2 regions of the Cloacibacillus sp. genome follow, and region 2 is predicted to be linked to the other one. Evidence: riboswitches for the same ligand, from Rfam matches in the RefSeq annotation. Region 2 holds a riboswitch; the other holds the start of a gene.

Region 1 (14,940 bases), on a different contig from region 2:
AAAAGAGATCGGCGTGTGGTGCACGCAGCCGGAGGACGTGCTCTCCTATATCCTCTTCCCGCAGGTGGCTAAGGACTTCCTGCCCAACAAGTTCGCGAAGGAGACCCTCGTGAACATCGGACAGGAGCCGCAGGACGACCCCGAAGCCTACGCCGTGTAGGGTAAAAAATATCTGCCCATTGATAAAATTAACGGAGGCGGCCCTAAAGGGCGGCCTCCGTTTTTCGTTATGAGGAGCGGGAAGCTCCGGTTATTTGTTGTTATATTTTCCGTAGGCTATACACATCGGACAGCCGCAGGATGCGCTGTAGCCTGACGAGACGTGCTGAAGGGACATTACGCAGGGCTGCGTTTCATTTTGCGCGTTTTTGAAACGTCCGGCATAGGCGTTGCCGTGCGCCTGGTTCCCGTTACCGTCGCTTGATATGCCGAAGAGCTCACGGTTCCACTTAACAGCGGTATCCCTGTCCGCCGAATATTCGGCGAAAACGGTCGGAAAACTGCCGTTTGTCTTATCCATGCCGAATACCTGCGCGCCGCTTTCCATTATCGACCGCAGCTCTCCCGCGTCGAATCCGGGGGCGATCGTCATGTCGTAGATCTCTACGCTGCTTCTATTTCCCAGCTGTCCGCCCCAGATCGCGAGGCCGATCCAGCGGTAGCGGTCCGGAGTCAGTATCCCCAGCTTATCCTTACCGCCATTGGTGGTGCCAAGCTCTTTGCGGGGGTCGAGGTTCTGCGCCTTATATACGCCGCCGTTGAAAGTTTTGCCGCCGCGAGAGAAGCCTTTTTTATAACGGGAGTTGCCGTCGTTATGGTCAGGAGTCTGCAGCGCGTAAAAATTGCTTCCTGAATCGTAATAACCAGAATTATTTTCGCTGGTGCTGACCGTTCTCTCAACATCCCCGGTATCCGCGCCATATCTTTTGGCTTTAAAGGTGTATAGATAATCTGTTATTTTCCCATACCAATTCTTTATAGTCTCTACCTTTGGCTTCTGCCCGACAAAACTCCCGTACCACGCCGGTTCTGAATAGTAGAACCTCGGCCCGCAGAGGAAGGGGTCCTCAGCGCGCAGTTCCCTTTCAGATTTCTTGGATTCCTCCATGACCTTGCTGAGGTTTTTCAGCAGCCTCATGCGTACGAGCAGCTGCGGGTTTTCCTTATCGCCGGTGTGGTATTCAAGGATAGTTACCATATATCGGCGGCGAGGCTGCATCTCTTTGCATTCATCCGTGAAGTCGCCCCTAGTTCCTCGTAAGTCTGTTTCTTTTGACTCTTTTGCCTTGAAGATGTTGTTTTGCAGCGCGGTATTTACATACTGCGGGTTGTAATAATTATTGTAAAAGGTCCCGCCTGAGCCTCCAGAAATCGATCCAATGGCTGTGGTATTATTTATGACCGATTCTATAGGGGAGTCGATCTCCTGAACGCCGTATCGTTGATAGCCGCCGACATTACCAGAAGTATTTTGCAGTCGTATCGGATAGCCGTTAGCGCCAGGATCGTAGTAGAGGCAATAGCCGCTGGTAGCGCCATTATTCCTGTAGCCGTTGAGGAGCAGCGCGAGCCCCGCCGTCGTAGTTCCCACCTCCGCGTCCACGATGATAGAATAGTTGGTAATGTTTGTGTAGCTTACACCGTCAAATATCTCTTTGTCATATTTCCTCGCGTCGCCGATATCTTCGGGTAGCAGGGCGCCCCCTATCTGTATATGGTTGTTTCCAGCGTGGTACTCCATTTTTACGCGGTATTCGCCGGTTTCCGGGTTGATGTAGCCGACGGCGCTGAAATTACTGTCGGTACTGTCCAGATGTATCTTATTGGGTATGAGGTCCACCTGATGCTGCGTAAACCTACGGAACCAGGTCTGCCCGTCGGGATTTGATTGTAGTATCCTCACGCGTACGCTCCACTGCTCGTATCCTTTGGGGCGCACGAAGCCGCCGCCGTCGTCGGCGTCGCTGTAGGCCGGAACTACCCAGGCGCGGAGGTAGCCGAAGGAGCCGAACCTTTCTACACTTGTCATACTATCTTTCTTCAATTTTCCCTCGCCGTCAAAATCAGAATCGAGATTGTTGCCGGTGTAGACATAGAAGGTGCCGGAGGTCGGTATCTTGAGAAATTCATCCTCTTTGCCTGAGGCCTTTTTATACTGGTCGCCCGCGAGGTAATAGACGTTGCCGGACTTTATCACCAGCGGCCAGCAGTAGTTGCCCCTAGTCTTTTCGTTGTGGTAATCAGGGTGTTTGTCGTCGTAGTTGTCGTCTTCCCAGTAGCCGGTGCTCTTTTTCAGCGAGGCCTTGCTCTCCGAACTTATGTAGTAGAGTGTCTTCGTCGCGTCCTTGTTGCCGGAGGGGACGATAATGTTGTAACGGAGCTGGATCACGCTGTCCTTTTCCACCGTTTCCTCGTTTTGCAGCGGCCGGCCTTCTCCCGGAATGGGGTACAGCTGCAGTTCACGGAAGTCGAAGATGTTGAAGTGGAGCACCGGGCCGCGGTAGGCGGCGGCCTCCGTCTCGGAGCCTCTCTTCGCTGGCCTGTTGATAAGCGCCGAATCGATGTCCAGCGTTACGTGGGCAGACTTGATTCTGGGAGCCTGCGCCTCCACGCGCATTCTGAGGATGAAGTTTTCCGCCCGGTCTTCGGAGGCGGTGGGGACGCTGAAATCGAGCGAGGTGATGAATTCGGAGCCGGTCAGTGGTTCGTCCCTGTCGCCTATCCTGTATTTAACGCACTGCTCCGATTCGTCGAGGTAGACGTAGCAGTCCTCGGAGTCGCTGACGGCTACATCCGGGAGGTTCGGAAGTATCTCGACGATCGAGGCCCGGCTCATCATCGGCCATATCTTATGTTTGAAGGAGGCGGCGGTGAATCTTGCCCCGTTCGTCACCTTGCCGTTGGCCTCCGCGCGCGTGTAGAGGCGCAGCCCCATACTGAGCCCGGTAATGATGCCGCCCATGACGATCACCATCATCACCATGCCGATTATCAGTTCAACCAGGGTGAAGGCCCTTCTGCGTTTTAGCGCTCTCATCGCTCAGTCCTCCCTCTTAAGAAGATAGAAGGCCGTCCCACGTCTTTTACCGTTCTCGTGTTCGTAGAGGTAAAGACCGCAGGTCAGTGAGATTGCTTTTAGGTCCTTGTCGCCGCTTTGCGGAGCGAGAGTGGTGGCTACCGTCCCATTATATTTGCCCAATAGCTCGGTGGCGCCGATATCCGGCGAGATGGTTAGGCGCATAGCGTCCCTCTCCGTCATGTTCGTTATTTCCATGTCGGAGCTTATATCCTCCCGTGATTTCACGATGGAGCCTACGCTGTAGGTGATCGCTCCTATAAGCGCCAGCAGGCCGATAATGAATATCGTTATCGAGATGAGGACCTCCACCAGAAGAGAGCCTGAATGCTTCGTCATTTGATATCCCACCCGTAAATTTCCCCGTTGTCCCTGCCGTAGCGACAGGAGGCGGAGACGCTTTTTCCTCCCGCGCCGCTGGCCGTGACTTTTATCCGCATGTAGCTTGCGCCGGCGTCGGCGCTGACCGCCAGGTCAAGGCTCGCCTCGAAGCCGCGCGCGGCGTCGGTGACATTTATGACGCCGCTCTTATTTATCTCTTCGCCGTTGTCAGCTTTCCAGTATTCTTTTTTCAGCTGGGAGCCGAGCGCCGCGGCGCCCGAGCGTGCGAGGAAGAGCAGCTGCTGTTCCTCGTAATGCTCCGTCTGCCATCCTTCTATGCGCAGTGTTCCGACCGTGATGTTAAAGGCCACGAGGCTCAGCACGGAGAGCAGGATGAAGCTGATAAGCACGGTGACGATAAGGGCGGCCCCGCGTCTTTTTGACGGCGGGGAAAATATATTCATAAAATCACATCCTGTCACGGTCCATATATGTCTCTTAAATTTGCGGCGCGGCCGTGAAAACAAAAGCGGCGTAAACCGGCCGGACGCCAAGCTGCCATTGTGTTTATAATATAAATAAGACTATAAGTCATATTAAGTCATATTTCAAGGCTATGGTGTCGCATATTATGACTTATAGCCATTTATTATTGATATGGCCTGTAGTTTAAATGATAAATACATGGTACAGAACGTTGGGCCGATTTGTTGCCGCCGTCTTTATCCATGCCGCCCGTCAGTATTTTTGTGGGAGTATGCCGACGTTTCGCCTTTGGCGCGGCAGTTGTCTGACAAGGTGCCGCTTTCAGGCGGCAGACCCTGCCTCTGTTTTGCCGCTAGTGCGGGAACGGATGATACAAGACCGGCGAAATGTTGATTTTTTGTGTTTTACCTCTGAAAAGACCCTTTTATGAGAAAAATGTCGTGCAAAAAACCCTCTCTCATTATAAAATTATCTTTAGTTTCAATATAGGATAGAGGAGGGGCTCCGCATGCTTCACGATTTTGCCGCCGTATCGAGGACCATCATCGAATTTATCAGCATACTCATCATCATGTGCGGCGTGGCGGTCGCCATCTTCCGCGGATGCCAGCTCTTCTTCACCTCCCGCTCCGGCCACAGTCTGCCGCGCGACGCCTGGATCCAACTGCGGCTCTCCTTTGAAGATACGCTGATGCTCGGCCTTCAATTCCTGATGGCGGCGGATATCATCGGCACGATCAGCGACCCTGATCTGCAGGGTGTGATCGTACTCTCGGTCATCGTCCTGCTGAGAGTGATCCTGAGCTTCACGCTCAGCCGCGAAGTGGCGGAGATGGACCGGCAGAAACGCGAGAACGCCGCCGCGCGGCATGACGGTTAAAATCTTCAAAGAACGGCAGTAAAGAACCGCAAAGCAAATAGAAAATCAAATAATTGAAAGGAAGTCCGTGTCATGAAATTTTTTCTCGATACCGCAAACCTTGACGAGATAAAGACGGCCCACTCCTGGGGTGTCATCGCCGGGGTCACGACAAATCCCACCCTTGTATCAAAAGAGGGCAATATAGATTTTCACACCCGCGTGCGTGAGATCGCGGAGACGGTGAACGGTCCCGTCAGCGCCGGGGCCGTCTCTCTGGAAAAGAGCAGGCTGATCGAAGAGGCGAAGGTGCTCGCCGGTATCCATCCGCAGGTAGTCGTGAAGGTGCCGCTGTGCCCCGAAGGCCTAGGCGCAGTGAAAGAGCTTACGGCGCTGGGGATCAAGACGAACGTGACGCTCGTTTTCAGCGCCAACCAGGCGGTGCTCGCCGCCGCCGCCGGCGCGACATATGTCAGCCCCTTCGTCGGGCGCCTCGACGACATCGGCGAGGACGGCATGAAGCTGGTATACGACGTGGTGGAGATATTCGATCTCTACGGCATAGAGACGAAGGTGATCGCAGCAAGCCTGCGCCACCCGGCCCATGTCCTCGAATGCGCGAAGGCCGGAGCCGACTACGCGACGGTGCCCTTCAAGGTGCTTAAGATGCTTTTCGAGCATCCGCTCACAAAGAAGGGGATCGACCAGTTCAGCGCCGACTGGGCGAAGTATTTGGCGAATAAATAAGATTTGTAATAACAATGGCGGAGAGCGGTCGGAAGGCCGCTCTTTTTTGATGCTGTTATGTGAGGGTAAAAATGAATACTTTGGGGCTTGTATTATTTTTAGTTTTCTGCTTATATATCAAGTATAAATTATTATGTATTACAATGCCTTGTTGAAAAGGGAGAATGGTATGAACACCAATAATCCGTTTAGCTCGTTAAGCCAATATGCGCCCAGCGCCGCTTTTAATACCAGCGTCGAGACTTTGGTACTGCAGACGCTGCGCTCCGCGATTACGCAGGGAGCGTTTTATCCTGGACAGGAAATAGACGAGGCCGCGATCGCCGACGGCCTTCAAATCAGCAAGATGCCGGTGAGACAGGCGATCGCCGCTTTGGAGGTCGAGGGGCTGGTCACGAAGGTCCCGCGAAAAAAGGTCTATGTCACCAGCCTTGACAGCCATGATATAGAAGAGATATACACCACCAGGATTGCCCTCGAGGAGGTGGCGATCAGGGCGGCGGTGAAGAAGGCCACGGAAAAGGACTATGAGCTGCTGGAAAAGAATCTCGCCATCCCGCTATCGCAGATGGACGGCTACGTGGGCTTTCTCGAGGTCGACAAAGAATTTCATTCATTGCTCTACGCCCCGTCCGGCTGGCAGCGTGTTATGAAATATTTGCAGCAGCTGCGCAACAATACCGCTATGTATAGGATTTTAAGAGAACCACTGCCGCCGGAAAAGCTTCAGCTTTCACTCCAGGAACACCGGGAGATATATGACGCCTACCGCAACGCGGACGAGGATATGGCGGCCAAGCTTTTGAGAGAACACACATTAAGGACCGTTCCGAGTCTGCACGACATCGACAGGGCAAACGAGGCGGTCCCGCAGAAATAAGATAACGCTGAAATTAGAAGAGCAGAGGTGTCCATGGATAAAGGGACGCCTCTGTTTTGTCTTTTTAATAGGAAGATTACGCGCTTGACAATATCTCAAAAAATGATATAAATAATTTAATATAAAAAATCATAAATACAATTTATGTACAATTTAAACACGGCGACGGAAGGAGGATAGGTGTTCACCACGATATAGAACTTGCGGTATGTAAGCTGGAAGAAAACGAGGTGTAAAAATGAGCGGCGCAAGAAGCTATAAGGAAGATCTCGCGGCGGGGCTGGTATGTTTTGCCGGTGGTCTGGTGTTTTATATTAATGTGCACTTCCAGGAGATGATAAAGTTTGACCTGCTGGGCTCAAAATTTTTCCCGAAGCTGGCATGTGCGGGAATAATGTTTTTTGGCGGTATCCTTGCCTTACAGTCGATCTCCAGAATAAGGGGCTTAAAAGCGGAGAAGGAAACGGAAGCCGCTCCCGAGGGTAAAAGCTTTTTCAATAAAAGGAAGCTCCTCTTTGTCGCCTACTCAATTATCTATTTCGCCGCGTTGGAATTTTCCGTTGGGTTCCTCTATGCGACTCCGGTATATATGTTTCTGAACATGCTGCTTTTGGACGCGGCAAAATCGTCGGCGTCAAAGATGGCGAGATATATTGTCTTTTCCGTTGTGGTGACCGCGGCGGCCTACCTCTTCTTCAACAGAGTTCTCTACCTACTTCTTCCGTAATGGGGTGCAGAAAATGAATCCAGATATTATTCAGGGTATTATAAGTATTTTTTCTCCCTTTCCCTTCATGCTCCTGCTTATCGGGACGTTTGCCGGAATAATTTTCGGCGCGATCCCCGGTATGACGGCGACGATGGGCATCGTGCTTTTTCTGCCGCTCACCTTTAAAATAGACCCGGTATCTTCGATATGCCTTCTGCTCGGCATATACACCGGAGGGATATCAGGCGGGCTTGTTTCGGCGGCGCTCTTAAGGATGCCGGGGACCCCCTCCTCCGTGGCTACCACCTTTGACGCCTATCCGATGGCACAGAAGGGCGAGCCGGGAAGGGCCCTCGGCATAGGGATATTCGCCTCTTTCATCGGCGGCCTGTTCAGCTCCGTCGCTCTGATATTCGTCGCCCCGCAGGTGGCGAAAATTGCCCTGACCTTCGGGAATTTTGAATATTTCTCAGTTGCGGTCCTTGCATTGAGCATCGTCGTCGTACTTTCGAAAAAATCAATGACCAAAGGTTTGCTGGCGACCTTCATCGGTCTTTTCTTCGCGACGGTGGGGAGTTCGGAGATAGATATGGTTCCGCGCTTCACCTTTGGCTTTGAGGACCTTGAGGGCGGAGTCAATATAATGCCGTACCTGATCGGACTTTACGCTATATCGCAGATTATTTCCGACATGGGCTCCGACAACAACGTCCTTGTGCCGAAGGTGCCGATAAAAAATGTGTGGATCGGTTTCCGGAATTTCTTCAGGGGTGATGTTTCAAATGTGACACAGAGCACGCTCATCGGGTTCTTCATCGGCCTTCTGCCGGGCATCGGCGGCGCGACGGCAAATGTTGTCTCATATGGAAATGCCAAGTCCCACTCAAAACATCCGGAGCTCTTTGGAACTGGGTATAAGAGCGGAATAATCGCCTCGGAGGCCTCAAACAACGCGGTGATCGCGGGGGCGCTTGTGCCGATGCTGACGATGGGCATCCCCGGCGACGCGACTACCGCCGTCCTCGTGGGAGCGCTGATGATACACGGCCTCCAGCCGGGCCCGATGCTCTTCAATAACAACGCGATGTTCGTCTACAGCACCTTCTCCGCCGTCTTCTTCGCGAACCTGGCGATGTTTATTATGATGCTCGTCGCCATTAAATTTTTCATAAAAGCGCTGAGCACCCCTAAAACGTACCTGCTTCCCTTTATTGTGGTGATGTGCGTGGTGGGAGCCTACGCGCTGAATAACAGGATTTTTGACATCTGGCTCCTGCTTTTCTTCGGCCTTGTGGGCTACTGTATGGAGAGGCTCGAATTCCCCATGACCCCCGCGATACTCGGCTTCGTCTTGGCGCCGCTCATTGAGAACAATCTGCGCCAGGGTCTAATGTCGAGCAACGGCAGCTATATGCCTCTGTTTGAGGGGAAGATCTCTCTCTGCTGCCTGATCCTGACCGCTATATCCCTTGCTTGGCCGCTGGTGAGCGGCGCGCTAAAAAAACGCAAAATCAAAGTTGATTCACAATAGTGGTAATTCCAAATATCAAGGAGGCTATATCTTATGTTTAAGAAGTTTGCAGCGTTGTGTTTAGTGGTCATGTCTATCTTTGTCTTTGCCGGCCTGCCGGCCCGCGCGGCGGACAAATATCCCTCGAAGCCGATTAAGATGGTCGTCGGATACGCGCCCGGAGGCGGGGTCGATACGACGGCCAGAATATTTGCCAAGTATGCGGAGGAGTTTCTCGGTCAGCCCGTCATCATCGCCAATGTCGCCGGCGGCGGCGGGAGCATCGGCGCGAGAGAGGTGCTCAAGGCTAGGCCCGACGGCTATACGCTTCTGTGGATGCACGAGGCGATCCTCTCCGGTTACATAACCGGTGTCGCTAAGTTCAGCTGGGAGGAGTTCACCCCGCTTGGAAAGGCGGTCGCGACCTGTGACGCCATCGTGGTGAAGGCGGACTCGCCGTGGAAGACGATCGACGAATTTATGGCCTATCTTAAAGACAATCCCGGCAAAGTGAAGATGCCTGTGGAGATAGGCTCCATGAGCCAGCTTGAACTCGCGGCTATCGACAATGCCGCCGGCGGGAAAAGAATCGTCGCCGTCAGCGGCGGAGGCGGAGCGACGCGCATACCGAAGCTGCTCGGCGGTTTTCTTGACGCGGCATCGCTGAACGCCCCCTCGATCCCTCAGTATGTCAAAGACGGCTCTCTGCGCCCGCTGGCCGTATGCACTCCCGAGCGCAGCCCCTTCTTCCCCGAACTTCCCACTCTGATGGAGAGGGGATACGATGTGAACAAACCATTTAATATGTATGTCTTCGGCCCCAAGGGGCTGCCCAAAGATGTTGTAGAAAGGGTAAACGGAGCGCTGAAAAAGTTCAGCGAAGATGAGAGAGTCAAAAAAGACCTCACCGCGATCCTCGCCGCGCCGAGCTTTATGACCCCGGACGAGCAGGCGAAGTATCTGACGGATCTGACGGTCTATCTGCAGGGCGTCGCGAAAAAGGCCGGAATAAACCAGAAGTAAAAAGATAACGCCGGCGGGCTACGTTCAGGACCGTTGTCCACTGGCCGCCGGAAAAACCCTGTCCCCCAAGGAGCTTGCTGATGAACAATTCAACGGATGAAATTATAAAGGCCAAAGGACTGCCCAGCGACGCGGTGGTGTGCGGCGTCGACCGCGGCGGTCACCGGGCGCTGCTGTACTCACTCGGTATAGAAAAAGAAGAGATGTCGCGTCCCTTCATCGCCGTGGTAAACAGCTGGAATGAGATCGTTCCCGGATGCGCTCCCTTGAGGGAGATAGCCTCCTTTGTGAAGAGGGGAATATCAGAGGCCGGAGGGCTTCCATTTGAGTTCTGTACTATCGGCGTCTGCGACGGACTTGCACAGGGCCACCGGGGGATGTCCTATTCTCTTCCCAGCCGGGAGGTGATCGCGGACTCGATAGAGATAATGCTGAAGGCGCACTGTTTCGACGGGGCGGTCTTCCTCGGCAGCTGCGATAAGATAATCCCCGGCATGCTGATGGCGGCGCTTCGCGTTAACATCCCTTCGATTTTTGTGCAGAGCGGTCCGATGCAGAACGGCTGCTATAAGGGACAGAAACTCTCCATGCCCTCGCTGCGCGAGTATACGGGAAAATACTTTGAGGCGGAGATATCCAAAGCGGAGCTGGAAAAGATAGAAAAATGCACGATGCCCACGCAGGGCAGCTGCGCGATGCTGGGAACGGCGAATTCAATGAGCTGCGTCGTCGAAACGCTGGGCTTGGGACTGCCCATGACGGCGACGACCCCACCCTTTACCTCGCAGAAGAGGCAGGAGGCGGTGACGGCTGGCAGAAGAATCGTCAGCTTGACGCGTGAAGGAATGAGGCCGAGGGACTATGTCAATAAAAATTCCATAGAAAACGCCCTGAAAGTCGGCTTCGCTATCGGCTCTTCGACAAACCTCGTACTGCATATGAGCGAGATAGCGAGAGAGGCCGGCGTTGGCATCTCCCTGGCGGAGATGGACGAGATCAGCGCCGCCACCCCATATATATCAAAGGTGCATCCCTCCGGCACGGTCCCCTTCAACGACCTTAACGTGGCCGGGGGCGTGCCCGCGATCCTGCAGTCTCTGGGAGACCTGCTGCATGGCGAAGAGCGCACCGTGAGCGGAAAAAGCATAAGGGAGATCGCAGAGGCCGCCGACTGGGAGGATAAGAATATCATTCGTCCCCGGGAAAATCCCTTTCACAGCAGCGGCTCGCTAAAGGTCCTCTGGGGCAGTCTTGCTCCCGACGGCGCGGTGGTGAAGCAGTCCGGCGTGGCGGAAAATATGCGCGTACATCGTGGGCCGGCCGTCGTCTTTGAAAACATGGAGGAGGCGGTGGAGGCCGTCGAACATGGCACTATAGAGAAGGGCTCCGTCGTAGTGATCCGCAATGAAGGGCCCATCGGCGGTCCCGGCATGAGAGAGATGCAGCTGGTGACGACGCTCATGGTTGGCACGGGCCTCTCCGACACGACGGCCCTGGTCACGGACGGGCGTTTCTCCGGGGCGACGAGGGGCCCATGCATCGGACACATATCTCCGGAAGCGGCTCTCGGCGGCCCTATCGCCTATGTCCGCAATGGAGATATAATATCAATTGATTTGAACAAAGGGACGCTGGAAATAGAGGTTGATGGGGACGAACTGCGGCAGAGGGCCTCTGTGTCCGCACGCAGAAGCCGCCCCGCCGCCGACGGCGTATTGGGAAGTTTCGTTGAACATTATCTGAGAAAAAGTGAGGAGAAAGAAAGATGCCTATAGCGATCTTGAATATCATCGAGGGAAGAGATCTGGAAAAGAAAAGGGCCCTTACCAATGCGGTCACCGAGGCGATCTGCAAATCGCTTGACGCGCCGGTGCAGTCCGTGCGGGTCATAATCAACGAAATGCCGAAGGAAAACTACGCGATAGCCGGAGAGCTGATCTGCGACAGGGAGGCGGCGAAACATTAATCTCCACCTTGTATTAATATGAAATATATCATATAATGAAGATAAGTATTAAATGTTTCTTCTAAAAGGGTGATTATATGAACACATCAGAGGCAAAGAAGGCCAGCAACCGGAAGCTTGGCGAGAGCGTATGCAAGGCGCTTGAGGCGCGCGGATTCTCCGCGCAGTACGCTGAAAGCGCGGAGGCCGCCTGCGAGCGGGCTCTTGAAATGATCGGCGAGGGCGCGACCGTCGGCATCCCCGGGACGGTGACGGTGCGTGAAATTGGCCTGCCGGAGCGGCTTGAGGAAAAGGGCTGCAAGATATCCGAGCACTGGCTGCCGGACATGAGCCCAGAGGAGCGCGCCGCGGCGCTGCTCGGTGAACTTCAGGCCGACTGGTTTGTGACCAGCGCGAACGCGCTGTCAATGGACGGCACGATCGTGAATATCGACGGGGCGGGCAACCGGGTCGCCGTGATGTCCTGGGCGCCGGGAAAGATCATCTATATCGTCGGTATCAACAAGATCAGCTCCGATGTCCATTCGGCGGTAAAACGCGCGCGCGATATCGCCTCCCCGCCAAACGCGCTCCGTCTCGCGAGAAAGACCCCCTGCACGGCGACCGGCCACTGTATGGACTGCAACAGCCCGGAGCGGATATGCCGCGTCGTGACCCTGATAGAGCGGGCGCCCCTTGGACGCGAATGCCACGTGATAATAGTCGGTGAAGAGCTGGGGTATTAAGCTTACTTAAAGATATGTAAGAATGTAGTTTTTTCTGGATGTCAGTGCTTTTATGCAACTTAATGTCATAAAGTACTGACTTTTTTATTTTAATGTATGGGATTAGTATTGATTTGCAAGGATATTCCTCGTATACTATACTCAGGTAGCGTAAAGGGCAAAGCTGGCGAAAGCCAGCGACGCAAAGCCACAGGGTCTAAAGCGTTAATGCTATGACAGCCGGTTGCCGCTTACATAGGATCTATCCCTTTAGGGTTAGTTATTACCTTATGCGCCGTATCAATCCATTGATCCAATAATTTTTAATCGCTTCTGCTGCTGGGAAGCGATGTTGTAGTGCGTGGTCTTTTGTGCCGTATGGCAAACGCATTTTTGCAGTCTGTATAAGTTATGTACTTTTATAGGTGAAACATTATTTGGATAATAGATTAAGAAAGGCCGTTGATGAGAGTGTCCCGTTTTTCTAAAAGAGATTCGTATCTGTTGGCTTGTCTCTTTATTGCCGCGCTGTTCCTGTCCGCATGTACCTACGCCTGCACATTGCCGCCTCAGCCCGATAAGAGGTATGTGACCCCCGATGGTTCCGGGAGCCGAAGCGGCGAAAGCTGGGCAGACGCTATGGGGAACGATGAATTTGCCGCGGAGCTGCGGGCACGCGGCGGCCAGTCCGGCGAGACGGAATATCTCCTCTCTGAAGGGCTCTACAGACCGACTGCCGACGACGACAGGACAAAGTCTTTTGTACTCACCGACGGGGTCAAGCTATATGGAGGATGGGCTAGAGAGGGAGATATCTGGTCCCGGGACACGGTGAAACACCAGACGGTTTTCACCGGCGACCTTGCGAGCAATGACGTTTTTATTATCCAAGCGGGGTATAAAGACAATACGGGAAACGACAATTCATTGCATGTAATAACTGCCGAAGGTGTCGGGGGCGGCTCTAAAGAGGCGGTCCTGGACGGCATAACTGTCACTGGCGGTTATGGCAGAGACGGCGAGGGGGCTGGAATGCGTATCGTTGGCTGTGGCGGAAACCTGACGATATCTGACTGTATCTTTCTCAATAACGCCACGCCGGGGTCGCGCTGCGGAGTTGCCATGTATGTGAAAGATTCCGCTTCGCTTACCGTCGACGGATGTAAGTTTGAAGGGAATCATGCCTATGCATCCCTGGGGGCCGGGATCTATAACGATAATTCTTCCTATACCATAAAAAACACCCTGTTTACGAATAACTCCGTTGAATTGACATCGGGCGGCGGCGGCATTTACAACTGCAATAATTCGTCTGGCGAGATATTGAACTGCGTCTTCCGTGAAAACTATATCGATATCGGCACCGGCGGAGCCGGCATATACAACGTGGAATCTTCCCCCTTGATAAAGGGCTGCTCCTTCGAAAATAATCAGGTCACGGGCGGGACAGCCATCGGCTCCGGCGAACGCGGCGGCAAGGGCGGCGCGATATATAACGAAGGCTCGTCGCCCACGATAGTGGAATGTAATTTTACCGGCAATGCTGCGGCCAGCGAATATGCCTGCGGCGGCGCTATATATAACACATCATATAAAGCGAAACCATCTCTGCCGGTCATTGAGGCCAGCACCTTTGAAGGCAATACCGTAACCGCCGACGGGAGCAGTGCTATCGCCTATGGAGGTGCGATATTCAATATGACGGACTGCTCCGCGAAAATAGCTTCCTGTGAGTTCATCGGAAACAGCGCGCGAAATGGCGAAGGCAATACAAAAGCGGTAAGTGGCGGAGGCATATTCAACTGGTCCAATTCAGCAGAAATTACAGCCTGTACATTTTATGGCAACTCCGCAAAGTATGGCGGTGGAGTCTATAATTATCACTCTACACTGGCACTCTCAAATTGCAGTTTTATAGAAAATAATGTCTTTGGTTACGGAGGTGGCATATATAACAACAACGCGGCTCCGGTTGTCGTCAACTGCACGTTAAGTAAAAATATTGCGCAGTACGGCCCCGGAATATTTAATGCCACTTCGTCATGTCCTATACTGATAAATACGATATTATGGGGTGATATAGATACAAGCGAAAGGTCAAAAGAGATCTATGATAATGATCATAGTGAAGGCTACAATTCTACTCTAATCAACTGCGTCGTACCTGCTAATAGCTGTACTCCATCCACTCTTACGAACGACGCAATAACCGAAGACCCCGGGCTAGGCTCTTTGGGCGATAACGGCGGCCCCGTGCGTACCGTCCCTATATCCTCTGAGGGCTCCGCCTATAATTCCGGGCTTGCGCCCGGCGTATATGACGGTTATGAGGTCCCCTCGGTAGACGCGCGCGGCGTGAGGCGCAGGACGTCCGATATCGGGGCCTATGCCGTTGGCGAATATATTCTGGAAAAGACCGTTGCCTCACTCGACGTAGCGGCGGGCGAGACCTTCAACGTTTCGCAGGATACGATTCTGACCGTGAGCGGCGGCATGTCTGTGGCCGAGGGCGGAAAGATCGTGATAAGCGGAGTAAAGCCGAGGCTGGTAGTAAATGGTGCGGCTACCGGCGTCTTTACGCTTGAATTGCCGACGGAGCGGGAGATAAACGAGGTTTTGTCTGTCGGCGATGGCAGCCGCGTGACGATAACGGCTGGTT
Region 2 (14,940 bases):
GGTAGCGGCGAAGACGCTAAAATACTGGCTTGAGATCGCCGAGAAAAACGGCTGGGTCATGCCCGAGAAATTCGCCGACGACGGCTCCTGTGAATTTGGCTGCATCGACAACGGACTCTGGTTCGTATACGCGGCGGACAAATACCTCACGCACCATAAAGAGGCTGACGCTCAGGACAGAGCGGCGTTCGCCCGCGCGATAAAAGAGATCGTCGAAAAATATATTTCCGGCGCCGCCGAGCTTGACGCGGTATGCGACCCGAATATGCTCCTCCGCATGACCTCGGCGCATCCATCAAGATACTGGATGAACGCCGTGGCCGGCGACGAAGTCGTTGTTCCGCGCAAGGGATACCTCGTAGAGGTCAACGCCCTTTGGTATAACGCGCTGAAATGCGCCGCAAAATACGCGCTTGAGTGCGGCTGCGCCGATTCGGCGAAAAAGTATGAAGAGGCGGCGGAGAAGTGTGCCAAGTCCTTCAACGATACCTTCTGGAGCTTTGATATGAAAGGCCTCTACGACAGCGTCGATCCGGAGACCTTCAAAAACGACGGCACGATCCGCCCGAACCAGATACTGGCGGCTTCGCTGCCCTTCAGCCCGCTCTCGCCGGAGGCGGCGCAGAATGTGGTGCGCCTCTGCTGGAACGAGCTCTACACGACATACGGACTCCGTACCCTCGACCCGCGCCATGACAAGTTCAAGGGCCGTTCCGAGGGACGCCTGGACCAGCGCCTCAAGGCCCGCTACCGCGGCATGGCCTGGACATGGCTGCTGGGGCAGTTCATCACCGCCTACCTCAAGAACAACCCCTCGCGTAAGGATCTCGGCTGGATATTCGTCCGTCCGTTCAACTCGCACCTGCGCCACGGATGCCTCGGCGGAGTGGCCGAACTCTTCGACGGCATGATGCCCTACCGTCCGCACGGAGACGTCCTCAGCGCCGTATCGCTCGGAGAGCTCCTGCGCGTGCTGCATGAGAACCTTGAGGTCAGCGAATAAAACAGGCAGCCGCCGGCCAGCGTGACATACGTTTTTGTATTGCAGAATGTTTGCGGTTCAATCGGTGTCTGTATAAGTCGGACGAATAAAAAATAAGCGTTAATTTACAAAAATAGAATTTTTTGTTTGACATAAACGTAATATAGTAGCACAATCATAAAAGAAGGATAAATACTAGGTTTATCCCTCTTTTCACAAGGTATTGGTAAAAATTCTAAGGAGGCACTTACAATGGCTAAGTACAAGGTTGCAATCAACGGGTTTGGACGTATCGGACGTCTTTCTCTTCGCGCGTTTTTCACGAACGGGAAAGATAATGAATTTGAAATAGTGGCGATAAACGACCTCACACCGCCGGCATCTCTTGCATATCTGCTTAAGTATGACTCAGTATTCCGCCGTTTCCCCGGCACAGTTGAAGTCGACGGCGACTACCTCGTCGTAAACGGACAGCGGATCAAGGCCCTTGCGGAGCCCGATCCCGCGAAACTGCCCTGGAAAGAGATGGGCGTAGACCTTGTCATAGAGTCGACCGGCCGCTACACGGACGCCAATCAGGCGAAGGCGCACATCGAAGCCGGCGCGAAAAAGGTCATCATCTCGGCTCCCGCCAAGAACCATGACGCCACGATAGTTATGGGTGTCAACGAGGGCGTCTACGATCCTAAGAAAGACAACATCATCTCCAACGCCTCCTGCACGACAAACTGCCTTGCTCCTGTCTGCAAAGTCCTCCAGGACAAGTTTGGCATCAAAGAGGGGCTCATGAACACCATCCACGCATACACGAACGACCAGAAGACGCTCGACTTCCCGCACAAGAACCTCTCGCGCGGCAGAGCGGCGGCCCTTTCGATCATACCGACCAGCACCGGAGCCGCGAAGGCGATCTCCGAGGTCATGCCGGAGCTCAAAGGCAAGCTCAACGGCTTTGCGCTCCGCGTACCGACCCCCGACGTTTCGGTAGTCGACCTCACCGTAGTCCTCGAGAAGCCGGCGACGGTGGACGAAGTCAACGCGGCGATGAAAGAGGCGGCCGAGGGCCCGCTTAAGGGAATACTCGAGTACGAGCCTGAAGACCTCGTGTCGATGGACTTCGTCGGTGACACCAATTCGTCGATATTCGCGCCGATGCACACCATGTCCATGGGAGACAGAATGATAAAGCTCCTCTCATGGTACGATAACGAGTGCGGATACAGCAACAGAGTCATCGACCTCGCGAACTACATCTTCAAAAAGGGACTTTAAGCCATGCGCCTGAAGACCTTTTCACCATCGGAGGTAGCGGGGAAAAAGGTTCTGGTGAGGGTGGACTTCAACGTCCCCCTCGCCGACGGCAGGGTCAGCGACGATACGCGCATCAAGGCCCACCTTCCGACGCTTACGGCTCTGCGTGAGGCGGGCGCGAAGGTTGCCCTGATCTCACATCTCGGCAGGCCGAAGGGAACCTTCAACCTTAAATACACACTGGAACCCGTAGGCGAGGAGCTTGCGAAGCTCACGGGCTGGCTCGTGCGTTTCGTCCCCGACTGCGTGGGTGAAAAGGTTGACGAGGCCGTAGCCTCCTGGAGAGACGGCGAAGTGCTGCTGCTGGAGAACGTCCGTTTCTATCCCGAAGAGGAGAAAAACGACATCGAATTCGCCAAGCGGCTCACAAAGGACTTCGACCTCTTCGTGATGGACGCCTTCAGCGCCTCGCACAGGGCGCACGCCTCGACAAGGGCGGCGGCTGAGCTTCTGCCCTCATATTCAGGCAAACTCATCGACCGTGAGATCACGATGCTCTCCGCGGCGCGCGACGAACCGAAGAAACCCTTCGTCCTCATCCTCGGCGGCGCTAAGGTCTCCGACAAGATAGCGGTGGTGGAGAATATGCTTAAAAAGGTCGATACCATCCTTATCGGCGGCGGCATGGCCTTCACCTTCCTCAAGGCGCAGGGCAAAGAGATCGGTAAATCGCTCTGCGAGACCGAGAAGCTCGACTTCGCGGCCAGGATGCTTGACGAAGCCGCGAAACTAGGTGTAAAGATCATGCTTCCGACGGATGTCGTCACCGCGCCGGAATTCAAAGTCGATTCGCCGGCGTCGGTGGTCTCCGCGGGGGCCATTCCCGCCGATCAGATGGGGCTTGACATCGGTCCAGCGACCGCCGGGCTATTCGCGAAAGAGATAACGGCGGCTAAGACCGTGCTCTGGAACGGACCGATGGGCGTCTTTGAGATGCCGGCCTTCGCTAAGGGCACCGAAGCCGTGGCCAAGGCGCTCGCCGACGCCACCGCAAAGGGCGCGCTGACGGTCGTCGGCGGGGGAGACTCCGCGGCGGCGATAGCTCTCTTCAAAATGGAGGACAAGGTCTCGCACGTCTCCACGGGCGGCGGCGCAAGCCTTGAATTCTTTGAGGGGAAGAGTCTGCCGGGCATCGAGCCCTACGTTTTAGATTAGCGAAGATGAAATAAAAGATTCGAAGGGCGGATAATATCCGCCCTTTTCTGTATAAGAGTATAAGGAGCTGTGAAGGACGTAATCTTGATTCTTATACATTGGATAAATAGCTTAAAATAAAGAAATAAAACTGCCCTGAAAACAAAAATAAAAACGGTATGGCAGTCGATCATTGAGATAGAAGGGAATGTATCTAGTATGCGCAGAAAGTTTATCGCGGGCAACTGGAAGATGTTTAATGGCCCGAAGGCCACAAGTGAATTTCTTAACAAGTTCGATGCGGAGATAAAGGCCGCTCCTGAGGTACAAAAGGCCGTTGCCGACGGGAAGGAAGAGATCGCTTTCTTCGTTCCTGCCGTCTCGCTGCTCACCGCCGCCTGCGGCGCTAAAGAGATGCCGGTGATAATCGGCGCGCAGAATACACATTGGGAAAAGAGCGGCGCCTTTACGGGCGAAATATCGGTGCCGATGATCACGGAGATCGGCGCGACGCACGTCCTGATCGGCCACAGCGAGAGACGTCACATCTTCCGCGAAATAGACGAAGAGCTCAACAAAAAGGTGCACGCAGCCGTAGAGGGCGGCCTGACCGCGGTTCTTTGCGTCGGCGAGACGCTTGAGGAACGCGAATCGGGAAAGGCCTTCGAGGTCATCAAGAGACAGTTTGTCGAGGGGCTTAAGGGTATGGAGGGAAAGACCGTCGCTGAAAAGGTGATCGTCGCCTACGAACCCGTCTGGGCCATCGGTACCGGCAAGACTGCCAGCGACGCCGACGCGGAAGATATCTGCAAATTCATACGCGGCCTCGCGGCGGAATGCTACTGTGCAAAGACGGCCGATGAGCTCATCGTACTGTACGGCGGCAGCGTAAAACCTGAAAATACAATGGGCATCATCTCACAGCCGGACATCGACGGTGTGCTTGTCGGCGGAGCCTCGCTCAAACCTGAGAGCTTCATCCAGATAGTAAAGAACGCGCTGTAGATACGAAAGACAACGTTACATAACGGCAAAGATATAGGACATAAAGCGCATGAACCGCACTATATAAAAATAGCCTCATAATCAGCATCTGGCCCCTCCCGGATATTTCGAGAGGGGGTCTATGTAACATAAGATAAATTATAGGACATCATTATAAAGCGCTTCCCCATCAATACTTGAGTGTGTTAAAATGCAAAAAAGAGGGATTCTGCCACGCGTATTGCTGTGAAAGAATCCCTCTTTTTGTAATTATAAGTCGTAATCCCAAAATTCAGTTTCCGGAAGACCGACTTTAAAGTCCGTCTTTATTTTGCGGCAAAACGTTCATAGGCGGCCTTGTGGTACGGCGTCGGTACGCCGTACTGCCGTCCAAGTTCTATCATCCTGCCGATGATATGGTCGAGCTCTGTTTCGTTTGGCGGTTTGCCGCCGCTGAGGTCTCGGTAAAGCGAGCTCATCGCCTTCGGCGCCAGCTTTGAAAAATTCTCCGTATAGCGGTCAGCCATATCAGCGGGCATCGTAACTCCGGAGGCCGCCGCAACCGCGATCAGTTCGCCGGCCACGGCGCGTACCAACTCCATGTGGTCGGGATGTTCGCGGACCTTTCCCGCCGGTCCGTCACAGCAGCAAAATAGCACGCTGTTGCCGCACATCATCATATATTTATTCCAGCTGTCGGCAAGAATATCGTCCGATAACGTGGTGCCGATACCGGCCTTGTCGACGATGGCCGCAGTCTCCTCCAGCTTTTGTGGTATGCCGCCATCCCTCATGCCGAGGATGACGCTACAGGGGCCGTAGCTCTGCACTATATGCCCCGGCTGTTCCAGATGGCTGAATACGCGAATGATGCCGTCCGCCAGGAGGCACGAAGGCAGCATCGGCCTCATGATGTCGGAGACGATGACGCCGTTCAGCAGCGGTATCACCAGCGTTTCCGCTTTGATCATCGGCGCGATGGACTCACAGGCCGCCCTCAGATTGTACCCTTTGCATGAGACGAAGATGACGTCCATCAGGCCAAGCTCCTCCGCTCTGTCCGCGGCGAGCTTAGGCTGCACCGTGAAATCGCCCAGCAGGGCGGACTGTACCATGAGTCCCCTCCGGCGTATGGCGTCGAGGTTTTTCCCTCGCACGTAAAAGTAGGTCTCTGTGTGATTTTTTGCCAGCGCGCCGCCGACGATACCGCCGACGCCGCCGATACCCAGCACGGCTATTTTCATCCGTACACCTCCCGCATAGTGATGCCTAATAATATCATCTTGCAGGCGCTTTTGTACCCCCGCGTATAAAAAATCTGACGGGGCAATTCCCGTCAGATCTGGGCCGGTATTATAATCCTGCCTAACGTTATTTCTTTATATAGGCCATCTTTTCGGGGATGACACCACGGACGCCGCCAAGCGGCGACTCTGTGTCGCCCTTGTAGCGCGGTATCAGGTGCATATGGACGTGCATCACCGACTGCCCCGCGCATTCGTTGCAGTTTACCCCGAAGTTATATCCGTCGGGGTGATATTTTTCATCAAGCAGCTCTTTTCCCCTGCGAAGCAGCTCGTGCATCGCCGCCTCCTCCTGGAGAGTGACGTCGAAATAGTTTTGCACGTGCCTCTTAGGGATGATAAGCATATGACCTTCGTTTACCGGCATTACGTCGAATACCGCGTAAGCGAGCTCATTTTCCAGAACATAATCCTTGAGCCTGCAGAAGATGCATTCCATGGAGCTAATCTTCGTCCTGATCGGTGAATTTCTTCGTCGGAGCGTCGCCCCACAGTGAATCGAGTCTGTAAAAGTCGCGTCCCTCACGGCTCAGGATATTCACGATAAGGTCTCCCGCGTCGATCAGCGTCCATCTGGTACTGTTTTCACCCTCGACGCGGTACTTTGTCCCCATCTCATCGAGCATGTCGCAGGCGGTATCTTTCAGCGTCCTTGCGTTCAGCTCAGAACGGGCGATAGCTACGATAAACACATCCGCGAAGCCTGATATCTCGCTCAGGTTGTGTACGCTGACCTCCGCCGCGTGTTTATCAAGCAGCGCCTCTACCAAAGGCATGTACGGCGCGCAGAAATCTTCATTTTTTTCCGTCATTTACAGGTCACTCCTCTTTATTTTTCTTTACTGATTGCTGATCTTCAGCATATTATCCAATAATATTGTCAGTTTCTTATAGTCATGTCCCGCAATTATCGAGGCGTAAAAGGCCTGCTGGCTCGGGCGCACGAGGTTCTTGGGGATCTTAAGAAGCGTGCCGAGCTGGCGCGCCGTCGTCTTGACCTTCTCGCTGGCGTTGGTCGGATAGACGATGTTGCAGTGCTGATAGTCGAAATGTTTCGCGTTGCCGGAATGGATCACGTCGACGCCGAGCTGCTGCAGGCGTGTCGATATCTCGGCGCTCACACCGGCCTTGCCTGTTCCGTTGAGGACCGCCACCGACTCAGGCATCGACTTTATCAGGGTCATGAGCTCATCTTTGCTCATTTCATCCTTTTTATCGCCGCTCCGAGCCGCCGAAGTACCAAGCTGCCCGTTATCTTTGGCGTCCTCAGAGGCTGAGATATTGTCTCCAGCGGTCGAGAAGTGCACCTGCTTCGCATTTCTGCCGCTGCCCTCCGTAACGTCGCCGGATACCAGCGCCTCCACAGGAGCGTTGAGGAAGGCGTTTGCCGCCTTGACGTCACCGAGCCAATAGCTCAGGCGGTCGATCATCGCCGGTTCTCCCGGCAGCATGGAGAAAAACATCCGTTCGCGGCCAAGCTCGTTCTGTACAAAGCCAGCAAGCTGTACGGCAAGGGTCGGAGACATGTCCGTCTTGAATATCTTCATCGCCTGGGCCGCTAGCTCAGGGAACTTGATCAAAACGCGCGGGTCGTAGGCCTTCTTAACGAGCGCTTTGATAAACTGCTGCTGGCGCTGTATACGGCCGATGTCGCCGAGGGCGTCTTTCCTGAAGCGTACATATTTTAGGGCAGTTTTTCCATCAAGAAGCTGCCATCCCGGCTGAATATTTATATCGAGACCGCCGGCCCTGTCGACATAACGCATCCTCTTCTGGACGTCCATCTCTACCCCGCCGACCATGTCTACAAACTCGGGGAAGCTGTCGTAATCGATGACGACGTAGTAGAGTATCGGCAGGCCGAGATATTTCTCGACCGTCGCCTTTAGCAGGTCGGGGCCGCCGTAGGCGAAGGCGTGATTAAGCTTCTGCGTGCCGTGGTGCGGAATCTGCACGCGGGTATCGCGCGGCAGCGAGATTACGCGCATATTCTTGTCGTCGATATCGATAGTGACGAAGAGAATCGTGTCGGAGCGCCGCGACCCCTCAACATTGTCTTCGCCCATAACGAGGATGTTGAACCTCCCCTGCTCTTTCAGCAGCGCGGCGTAACTGTCATTCTCCTTCTTCTGGCTTTCGTTTTCAAACGCCTTGAGTATGTCGGCCTGCGATGTGTGCCACGCAAAATAGAACCGCAGCCCGGCGCCGCCGAAGATGGCAACAAGTCCGCAAATTATTATTAAAATAATAGTTCTTGAACGTCTCAAAAGTATTTCCTCCGTCTAGTTCTTATACAGGGATTTTTTTCTAATGAACTGTTCCACCGCGGATGGAACCATGAAGCGGATACTTCTGCCGTTTTTAATGCGCTCACGCAGCTCGGTGCTCGATATCGCCAGCAGCGGTATCTCAAGGGGGATTATTCTGTTGCGCAGTTCGCCCGGCAGCTCTTCCATCCTCTTGTGCGTATAGCCGTAGCGGCTGACCGCGACAAACTTGCACATATCCATGATCTCTTCCGGATTCTTCCAAGAGACGATATCCAGAACGGCGTCCAGTCCCGTGATAAAGTAAAATTCCACTCCCGCGTACTCGGGCATCGTGCGCAGCGTCCGCAGCGTGTCTATCGTGTAGCTGCTCCCTACCCTGTCGATCTCCACGCGTGAGACCTTAAAATAAGGACAGCCTACCGTGGCAAACTCCGTCATCATATAACGGTCTTCAGCGGAGGTTACCCGCTGGTTTGCCTTGTGCGGCGGCTGCCCGGTAGGGACGAATATGACCTCGGAAAGTCCGAAGGCTGCGTGAGCCTCGTCCGCGGCCAGCAGGTGGCCGTTGTGAATCGGGTCAAAGGTTCCCCCCATGATACCTATTCTGCGGTTTTCCTCGGTCATATCAATGCTCCTATTTATTATTTGTTCTTATCTTCTTCTAAGCCGTCATTCTCGGAGGCCTCTTCGGCATCGTCCGTCTCAGGTAATGGCGTTACGTCCTCAGAGGACTCTTCGGCTTCGCTCTCAACAAGCTCGTCCGGCTCGTCGTCATCGGGAAGCTCGTCGGGGTAATAATCGGGATAGAAATCGAAATCCTTATACCCGATGCTTACCGTATCGCCGGGCACGGCGCCCGCCGCCTCAAGAAGCTCCTCCACCTTATATTTGCGCAGCAGCCGCGTAAAGCGCGCCACATTCTCTTCCTGACTGAAATCATAACGCTCGACGGCCTTTTCCAGCTGGCGGTGCATTACCCGGTAACCGCCGCCGTGCAGCGTGATGATCTGGATCCTATTGCGCTTGCGGAGCGGCGTCTTCTCCGGAACCCTCTCTTCGAGGGCGTAGAGCCGGACATTGCTCTCGGGCCGCGGATGATCCTTTACAAACTTGATTACCTCCTTGACGAGTTCGGGTATCCCCTCCTCCGTCAGGGCGCTTGCCGTGATCATAAGGATATTCTTTTCCTTAAAATAGGCGGCCAGCCTCTCCGTGAGCTCCCTTATAAGCTCCTCCTCTACCTCGTCGAGTTTGTTCGCAACGACGAAATAGGGGCGCTTTTCCAGCTCAGGGTCGTACTTCTCCATTTCCTGGCGCACGACCGTAAAATCTTGGATTATTGTATCATAATCGCCGCTTTCGAGACTTAAAACATGTACGAGAAGCCTCGTACGGTCCACATGCCGCAGAAACTCAAGACCGAGCCCCTTATTCATATGGGCCCCCTCGATCAGCCCCGGGATGTCGGCGATGACGATACGTTCGTCGCCGGTGTTGAGCACGCCGAGGTTTGGTGAGAGCGTCGTAAAGGGATAATTGGCAATTTTTGGCTGCGCGTTGGAGATGGCGGCCAAGATGCTGGACTTGCCCACATTTGGCAGCCCGACAAGGCCGACGTCCGCGATAAGCCGCAGTTCAAGGTGCAGCATCACCTCTTCGCCAAGATCGCCCTGTTCGCAAAAGCGCGGAGCCTTGCGTGCCGAGCTGGCGAAATATCGGTTTCCCCGACCGCCGCGTCCGCCGCGTGCCGCGACGAAACGGTCGTGTGGTTCCACAAGGTCGGCGTAGCCCTCCCCTGTCTCCGCGTCATAGATAACCGTGCCGCAGGGGACATAGATCACCTTATCCTCGCCGGCGGGGCCGTTTCTCGCGGCGCCCTTGCCGTGTCCGCCGTTCTCGCCTCTAATATGGTGCATATATTCAAGGTCCGCGAGTGTCTGCAGGTTGTTGGTAGCCTCGAAAATAACGCTGCCGCCGCGCCCGCCGTTGCCGCCGTCCGGGCCGCCGTTGGGTTTGAAGCGTTCGCGCAGGAAGCTCATGCAGCCATTGCCGCCGCGTCCCGCCTTAATAGACATTCGCAGAGAATCGACAAATTTCATATTTTCACCTCATTTCAAAAAATAACCATTACATTACCGCTCCGCTGATAATGGACAGAAAGCCGAAATCTTGATTTCGCGCGGACAGAGGCAAGCAGCTCCATCAGACGTGTCATTTATACGCCTGATCCACATGCGAAGGTTGTCCGTGACTTACAGGTGGGATGGGAAATCTTTGCTTTCCACAACAGGATCTGGTTTGTCCGTCGGAGTGTATATGACCGCTGGTTTTCCATCTAAAAAACGGGGGCCTGCTCTATGAGGGCCCCCGAAAAATTCTGATGCCACTGATTAGATCTTCAAAGATTGACTGTATAATCAGTGATTCTCTGGATTTAGTTAAAGTGTTTCCGGCTCGATCGTGACGTACTTGCGGTTTGCCTTTGTCTGGAAGCGGACCTTGCCGGGGACCAGCGCAAAAATCGTGAAATCACGGCCAAGGCCTGTGTGCTGTCCGGGGTGGTACTTTGTCCCCCTCTGACGGACGATGATCGTTCCCGCGTTTACAAAAGAACCGTCTCCGCGCTTGATGCCAAGATACTTAGGCTGACTGTCGCGGCCGTTGGTTGAACTTCCTTGCCCTTTTTTATGTGCCATAACTCAATATCCCCCTTGCGTAAAAACTAACCGTTGATTGCTTCGATCTGAACGAGCGTGTACTGCTGGCGGTGACCGCGGAACTTGCGGTAGTTCTTCTTTCTGCGGTACTTGAAGACGATGACCTTGTCATCCTTGCCGCTCTCGAGAATCTTCGCCGTTACCGTAGCTCCCTCAACATAAGGAGCGCCAACCACTGCGCCTTCGTCTTTGCCGAGGAGAATAACCTTGTCAAATTCTACCTGTGCTCCGTCTTCAGCGTGGATCTTCTCCAACCTGAACTTGTCGCCTGCCGCGACCCTGTACTGCTTTCCGCCCTGCTCGATTACTGCGTACATTCTATAAATTCCCTCCTCCGCTGTGTGTCAGGCAGCCAAATGACATTTTAAAGCCCGCACCAAGCGTATTCTAAAACTTGACAAGTATAGAGATAAAAAAGAGCCGTGTCAAGGGCGCGTCCGGGTTTTGTGCTTGCCCTTTTGTCCGCACCGCAGAAAAATCTTTTTTCGACATTACCACATCTATTGGATTGTTGCTCTTATTATATGGCTTATTCATTGCCGGTTCTCTATCTAAAGTTCATACAATACCATTGTATGGGCTAAATAATCATGTAGACAACGTTTTTTCTTTCCAAATATCAATAAATAATTAATTAAACATATGTAATTTAAAAGAGTTATGTGCAAAAAATAGTAATTTAGATAATCAATAAGAAATACAACACAGACAAATAAAATGTGCCTTATTATGAAAACGTTAAAAAGTGATGGAATCTTGTTTTGTGTTGTAACGATGCGTATCCTTAAGATTTTTTCCCCTATTGTTTGTCCTTTAATTAAAAATTTATAATTACAAAGAAAATATATAAAAAATGCGCTAATAGCTAAATACAATCTTTCTAATGAGTAGGCGGATACTAAATTATTTCCAAACAAGACTTTGTTTAACGTGAGGAAAATTACAACATATATTAGAATATCAATACTAGCGGCAATAAAACGTCTTGATCGGGATGCTAATTTATCTCGAGGTACAGCATCAACGCTCTTGATTTTATCTATATTACTTATTACTTGATTTTTCATTTTAATACCATTTCCATACATTATTGGAACCCCCAACAGTCAAATTAGTGTCTTACGTTAATTCTTTCCTATTCTGCATCGATAAAATAAAACAGCCGTCTGTCTGATTTCCACATCATCTCGTCTAATGAATCTACGGCTCTACAGTTGTTTGTTTCGAGGTCTCTCCGTGTGCCTATGCTTCGTTAAATGTTACGTTTATAGACATGCTTCAGTCTTCTCTGTACTTTGTTGCATTTAGATTCAGCGAGCTGCTTATAAAACCTATATAAGTAAGATCAAAAAGAAAATCCTCTACATAAAGAAAGGTCATCATAGAACAAAAAAGAGAGTGTAATGCAACTTTTGTATAAGATACAGGAACATTAATACTCTCAAACATGAAAAGCCCAAATACTGCACATGAGAGAACAATTGGGTGATGTCCATACTGCATTGCGGTGATATAAGTATCCATTCTGGAGCTTGATAAACTGTCGCCGCGCAAAAACTTATCTTCAATTATCGACCGTCCATAGGGATGTCTAAAGTAGTTTCGGTAATTCATAATTGGTGTACTGATAACAATGAAGAAAGTAAAATACCTTACCATTGGTACTCCACCACTGGAGCTGGGTAAATAATATATCAGTGGAATAGTCAGGCAGTACAATACAAACAGGAGACAGATTCTTTCATCTCTGTATTTACGAAACAGGAAATAACCGACGCCCCCGAGAATTACCAGAAAGATCACCGTGATTTTCAGTTTGACTGGAGGGAAAAATGAGAACACACAATAAATATACCATGCGCCAATTATAGAAATCATAGGAAAAAGAGTTATTGTACGTCTTTCTGATGTGTAAGCACATGCATGTTTGTAGGTAAAATAAACCACCGATATCAGAATAATGGTTGGTAGCAAATTAAATGGAAATGAAATTCTAGAGGCGATCACAAGATATGTGAGGAAAATAATTATAATATTATATGAAAAAGTAAAGCGGAATTTTTTCCATACCTCTTCTTCCGTCATTGCGAAATCCGCTCTTCTCTGCCGTGAGTTCTCCACTTGTGCCGCCACCTTATCCTGGTATAGATGAGCAAACGTTAATGCTCCGTGATCCAGATATTCAAATGAGGCAGCTGGCTGTCATAACTCGTGCAGAGAGTTTTCAGACCCTATAGCTTTGCGTCGCCGTCTTTGGACGGGTTTGCCTTTGACTCTGTTGTCCGTATAAAAAGATACTCTTGTGTCCTTTAACACTGGCGTTTTTATTCTTAATTATTCGTGGATCGATTGAGATGATAATATAGTAGTTGTTATTTTGTGTCAATTAGTCTAAAGATTCCATCTTCGTTTCTAGGCAACGCGCAGTCCCCTAACAGAAACATTGAGCAGCCCGTGATGCCGGGTGGCGGCATTTTTCGCTTTCACATGACAGCGGCAGGCCTCGGTGAACATTTATAGGAGGAAAATCATGTTTATTTTCTTAATATCTAAGATAATTTACGGCGAACGTTGTGAAATCGCAAAAAATGACGCTGCCCGGCAGCACGAACGTTGACGGCTGACTCATGAGTTTGCCCCCTGCACAAACACTTGAAAGCCTGTTGTTGATGCCTATGCCGCCGGACGGCGTCATTCACAGCGTTCATGGTGCACGGCAGGATTACAAAAACTGCCGTTTTATATAATCGGCACGTTTATATGCGCCCAATTCCTCATAAAGCGACACGGCGTTATTGGCGTAGTATTCGTATGGCATTTTTAAATGATTCAATAATTCTCTCTTATGTCTTACATCTGAGAATTTTACGACATACGCTTTTGACATTTCATGAACTGCGCGCCAGCTTTTTCTTCCCGATGTGATAAGAAAGTCAGCATTTTTTAACGATCTGACGGCACTGGCTATATCTCTTTCCCACACGTCGTCGATAGCTTTCAGACTGTAAAGCACAGGTGTACAGCAGCCTCCGCGGGAACTTTCGAACGATAAGGTACTTTCTTTGATATGCCTATGGAATAACGCGTTGTCACCAAGCCCCAGCGCAGCGTCGGCTGCATGTGCCTGAAAGTGGCTCTGTCCGCTAAATAGTCCCCTTTCCCTGCATAAAGCCGTACAATATTCAAACTCTTTTTTTGCAAATTCGTCGTCTCCGCGCCATTGGTGGATCTCTCCAATATAACAATGCGGCGCGAGACGGTTCAATGTATAAAATTTCTTCTCACACTCTAATTTTTCAAAGATTTTGACTGATTCTCTAAATACCGTAATTGCTGTGTCGTAGTCGCGTTCGATCATGTACGCGGTGCCAATGAAACGAAGCGCAAGCCCTATATGCTTATCCTTGCCTTTCTTTTTCGCATGATGTAGTATCTCTTTCGCTGTTTTTTTCAAAGCGTCGGCATTGTCGGTTTGTAGGTGTTGATAACCTGTGTTTTCAAGACAATGAAGCGATATTTCTAAAAGACCATCCTGTTCAGCCAGCCTGGAGGCAAGATTTGTCACGTTTATTCCCGCCGTATATTCCCCCCAGCTGATTAAATAACATCCATACATCGCATAGTAGGAGGCTTTTAATCTACGCAGTAAACGAGCGTCGCCTATGGCGCTTTCGCCGCATCTTTCAAATACTTGCGTGACGGCCTTGAATTTTTCTTCGGTGTCAATTTTATTGCTGAAAGGCATAGAACACTCTAAAAGAACCCCGTCCTCTATCAAGGGGAAAAGTATATGGTTAAGATTAAGGTCAAAGTAAATTTCCTCAAGACGCTGTTCCAACAACTTTACATCTTCTCCCGCTATTTTGTAATGATAACATAAAGTTGCCGATAATTCAGGTTTCCATATGTGTGGATAATATTTTGCAGACAGGAATTTTGCGATACTTTTGTGAAGGTATATCCTCTTAAAACCAGAAAGGGAACGATATACACTTTCTTTAATGTTTTCATGAGAAAAGTCTACAAAGAACCTGCCGTCGCTTTCAATTTCACGTATCATATCTCTGCAAAGCAGATCGGACAACGGCTCGTAGATATTTTCACACGGCATAGAAAGCGCTGCCGCGATGTTTTCCGCAGACGCCGGTCCGCCGAATACGGAAAGGCACGACAATATATCACGCTGTAGCACGCTGAGCTCTTCGAAGCGGCTCATTATCAGTTTATCAAGAGCTACT

Evidence for each region. A riboswitch is a leader RNA that binds a small molecule or an ion and turns the genes downstream of it on or off. The one in region 2 is predicted to bind cyclic di-GMP.
Region 1: another riboswitch for cyclic di-GMP. It lies ahead of LIO98_RS01260 (Ig-like domain-containing protein); the one in region 2 lies ahead of LIO98_RS12190 (hypothetical protein).

What each region holds. Positions count from the first base shown of each region.
Region 1 covers NZ_JAJBUX010000009.1:14,152-29,091, reverse strand. The annotation lists gene LIO98_RS01325 (pyruvate carboxylase subunit B) at 1-160, shown strand, start outside; gene LIO98_RS01320 (prepilin-type N-terminal cleavage/methylation domain-containing protein) at 251-3,037, opposite strand; gene LIO98_RS01315 (hypothetical protein) at 3,041-3,415, opposite strand; gene LIO98_RS01310 (hypothetical protein) at 3,412-3,861, opposite strand; gene LIO98_RS01305 (DUF1622 domain-containing protein) at 4,392-4,763, shown strand; gene fsa (fructose-6-phosphate aldolase) at 4,836-5,489, shown strand; gene LIO98_RS01295 (GntR family transcriptional regulator) at 5,659-6,369, shown strand; gene LIO98_RS01290 (tripartite tricarboxylate transporter TctB family protein) at 6,608-7,096, shown strand; gene LIO98_RS01285 (tripartite tricarboxylate transporter permease) at 7,110-8,609, shown strand; gene LIO98_RS01280 (tripartite tricarboxylate transporter substrate binding protein) at 8,643-9,611, shown strand; gene ilvD (dihydroxy-acid dehydratase) at 9,692-11,386, shown strand; gene LIO98_RS01270 (2-hydroxymuconate tautomerase) at 11,377-11,577, shown strand; gene LIO98_RS01265 (lactate utilization protein) at 11,655-12,302, shown strand; cyclic di-GMP riboswitch class I at 12,449-12,533, shown strand; gene LIO98_RS01260 (Ig-like domain-containing protein) at 12,921-14,940, shown strand, end outside.
Region 2 covers NZ_JAJBUX010000096.1:10,642-25,581, forward strand. The annotation lists gene LIO98_RS12130 (amylo-alpha-1,6-glucosidase) at 1-1,003, shown strand, start outside; gene gap (type I glyceraldehyde-3-phosphate dehydrogenase) at 1,235-2,254, shown strand; gene LIO98_RS12140 (phosphoglycerate kinase) at 2,258-3,448, shown strand; gene tpiA (triose-phosphate isomerase) at 3,647-4,432, shown strand; gene LIO98_RS12150 (2-dehydropantoate 2-reductase) at 4,738-5,655, opposite strand; gene LIO98_RS12155 (HIT family protein) at 5,783-6,154, opposite strand; gene rsfS (ribosome silencing factor) at 6,159-6,527, opposite strand; gene LIO98_RS12165 (LCP family protein) at 6,555-7,982, opposite strand; gene nadD (nicotinate-nucleotide adenylyltransferase) at 7,998-8,609, opposite strand; gene obgE (GTPase ObgE) at 8,627-10,084, opposite strand; gene rpmA (50S ribosomal protein L27) at 10,424-10,681, opposite strand; gene rplU (50S ribosomal protein L21) at 10,708-11,019, opposite strand; gene LIO98_RS15445 (RDD family protein) at 11,254-11,790, opposite strand; gene LIO98_RS12190 (hypothetical protein) at 11,981-12,835, opposite strand; cyclic di-GMP riboswitch class I at 12,890-12,980, opposite strand; gene LIO98_RS12195 (AAA family ATPase) at 13,425-14,940, opposite strand, start outside.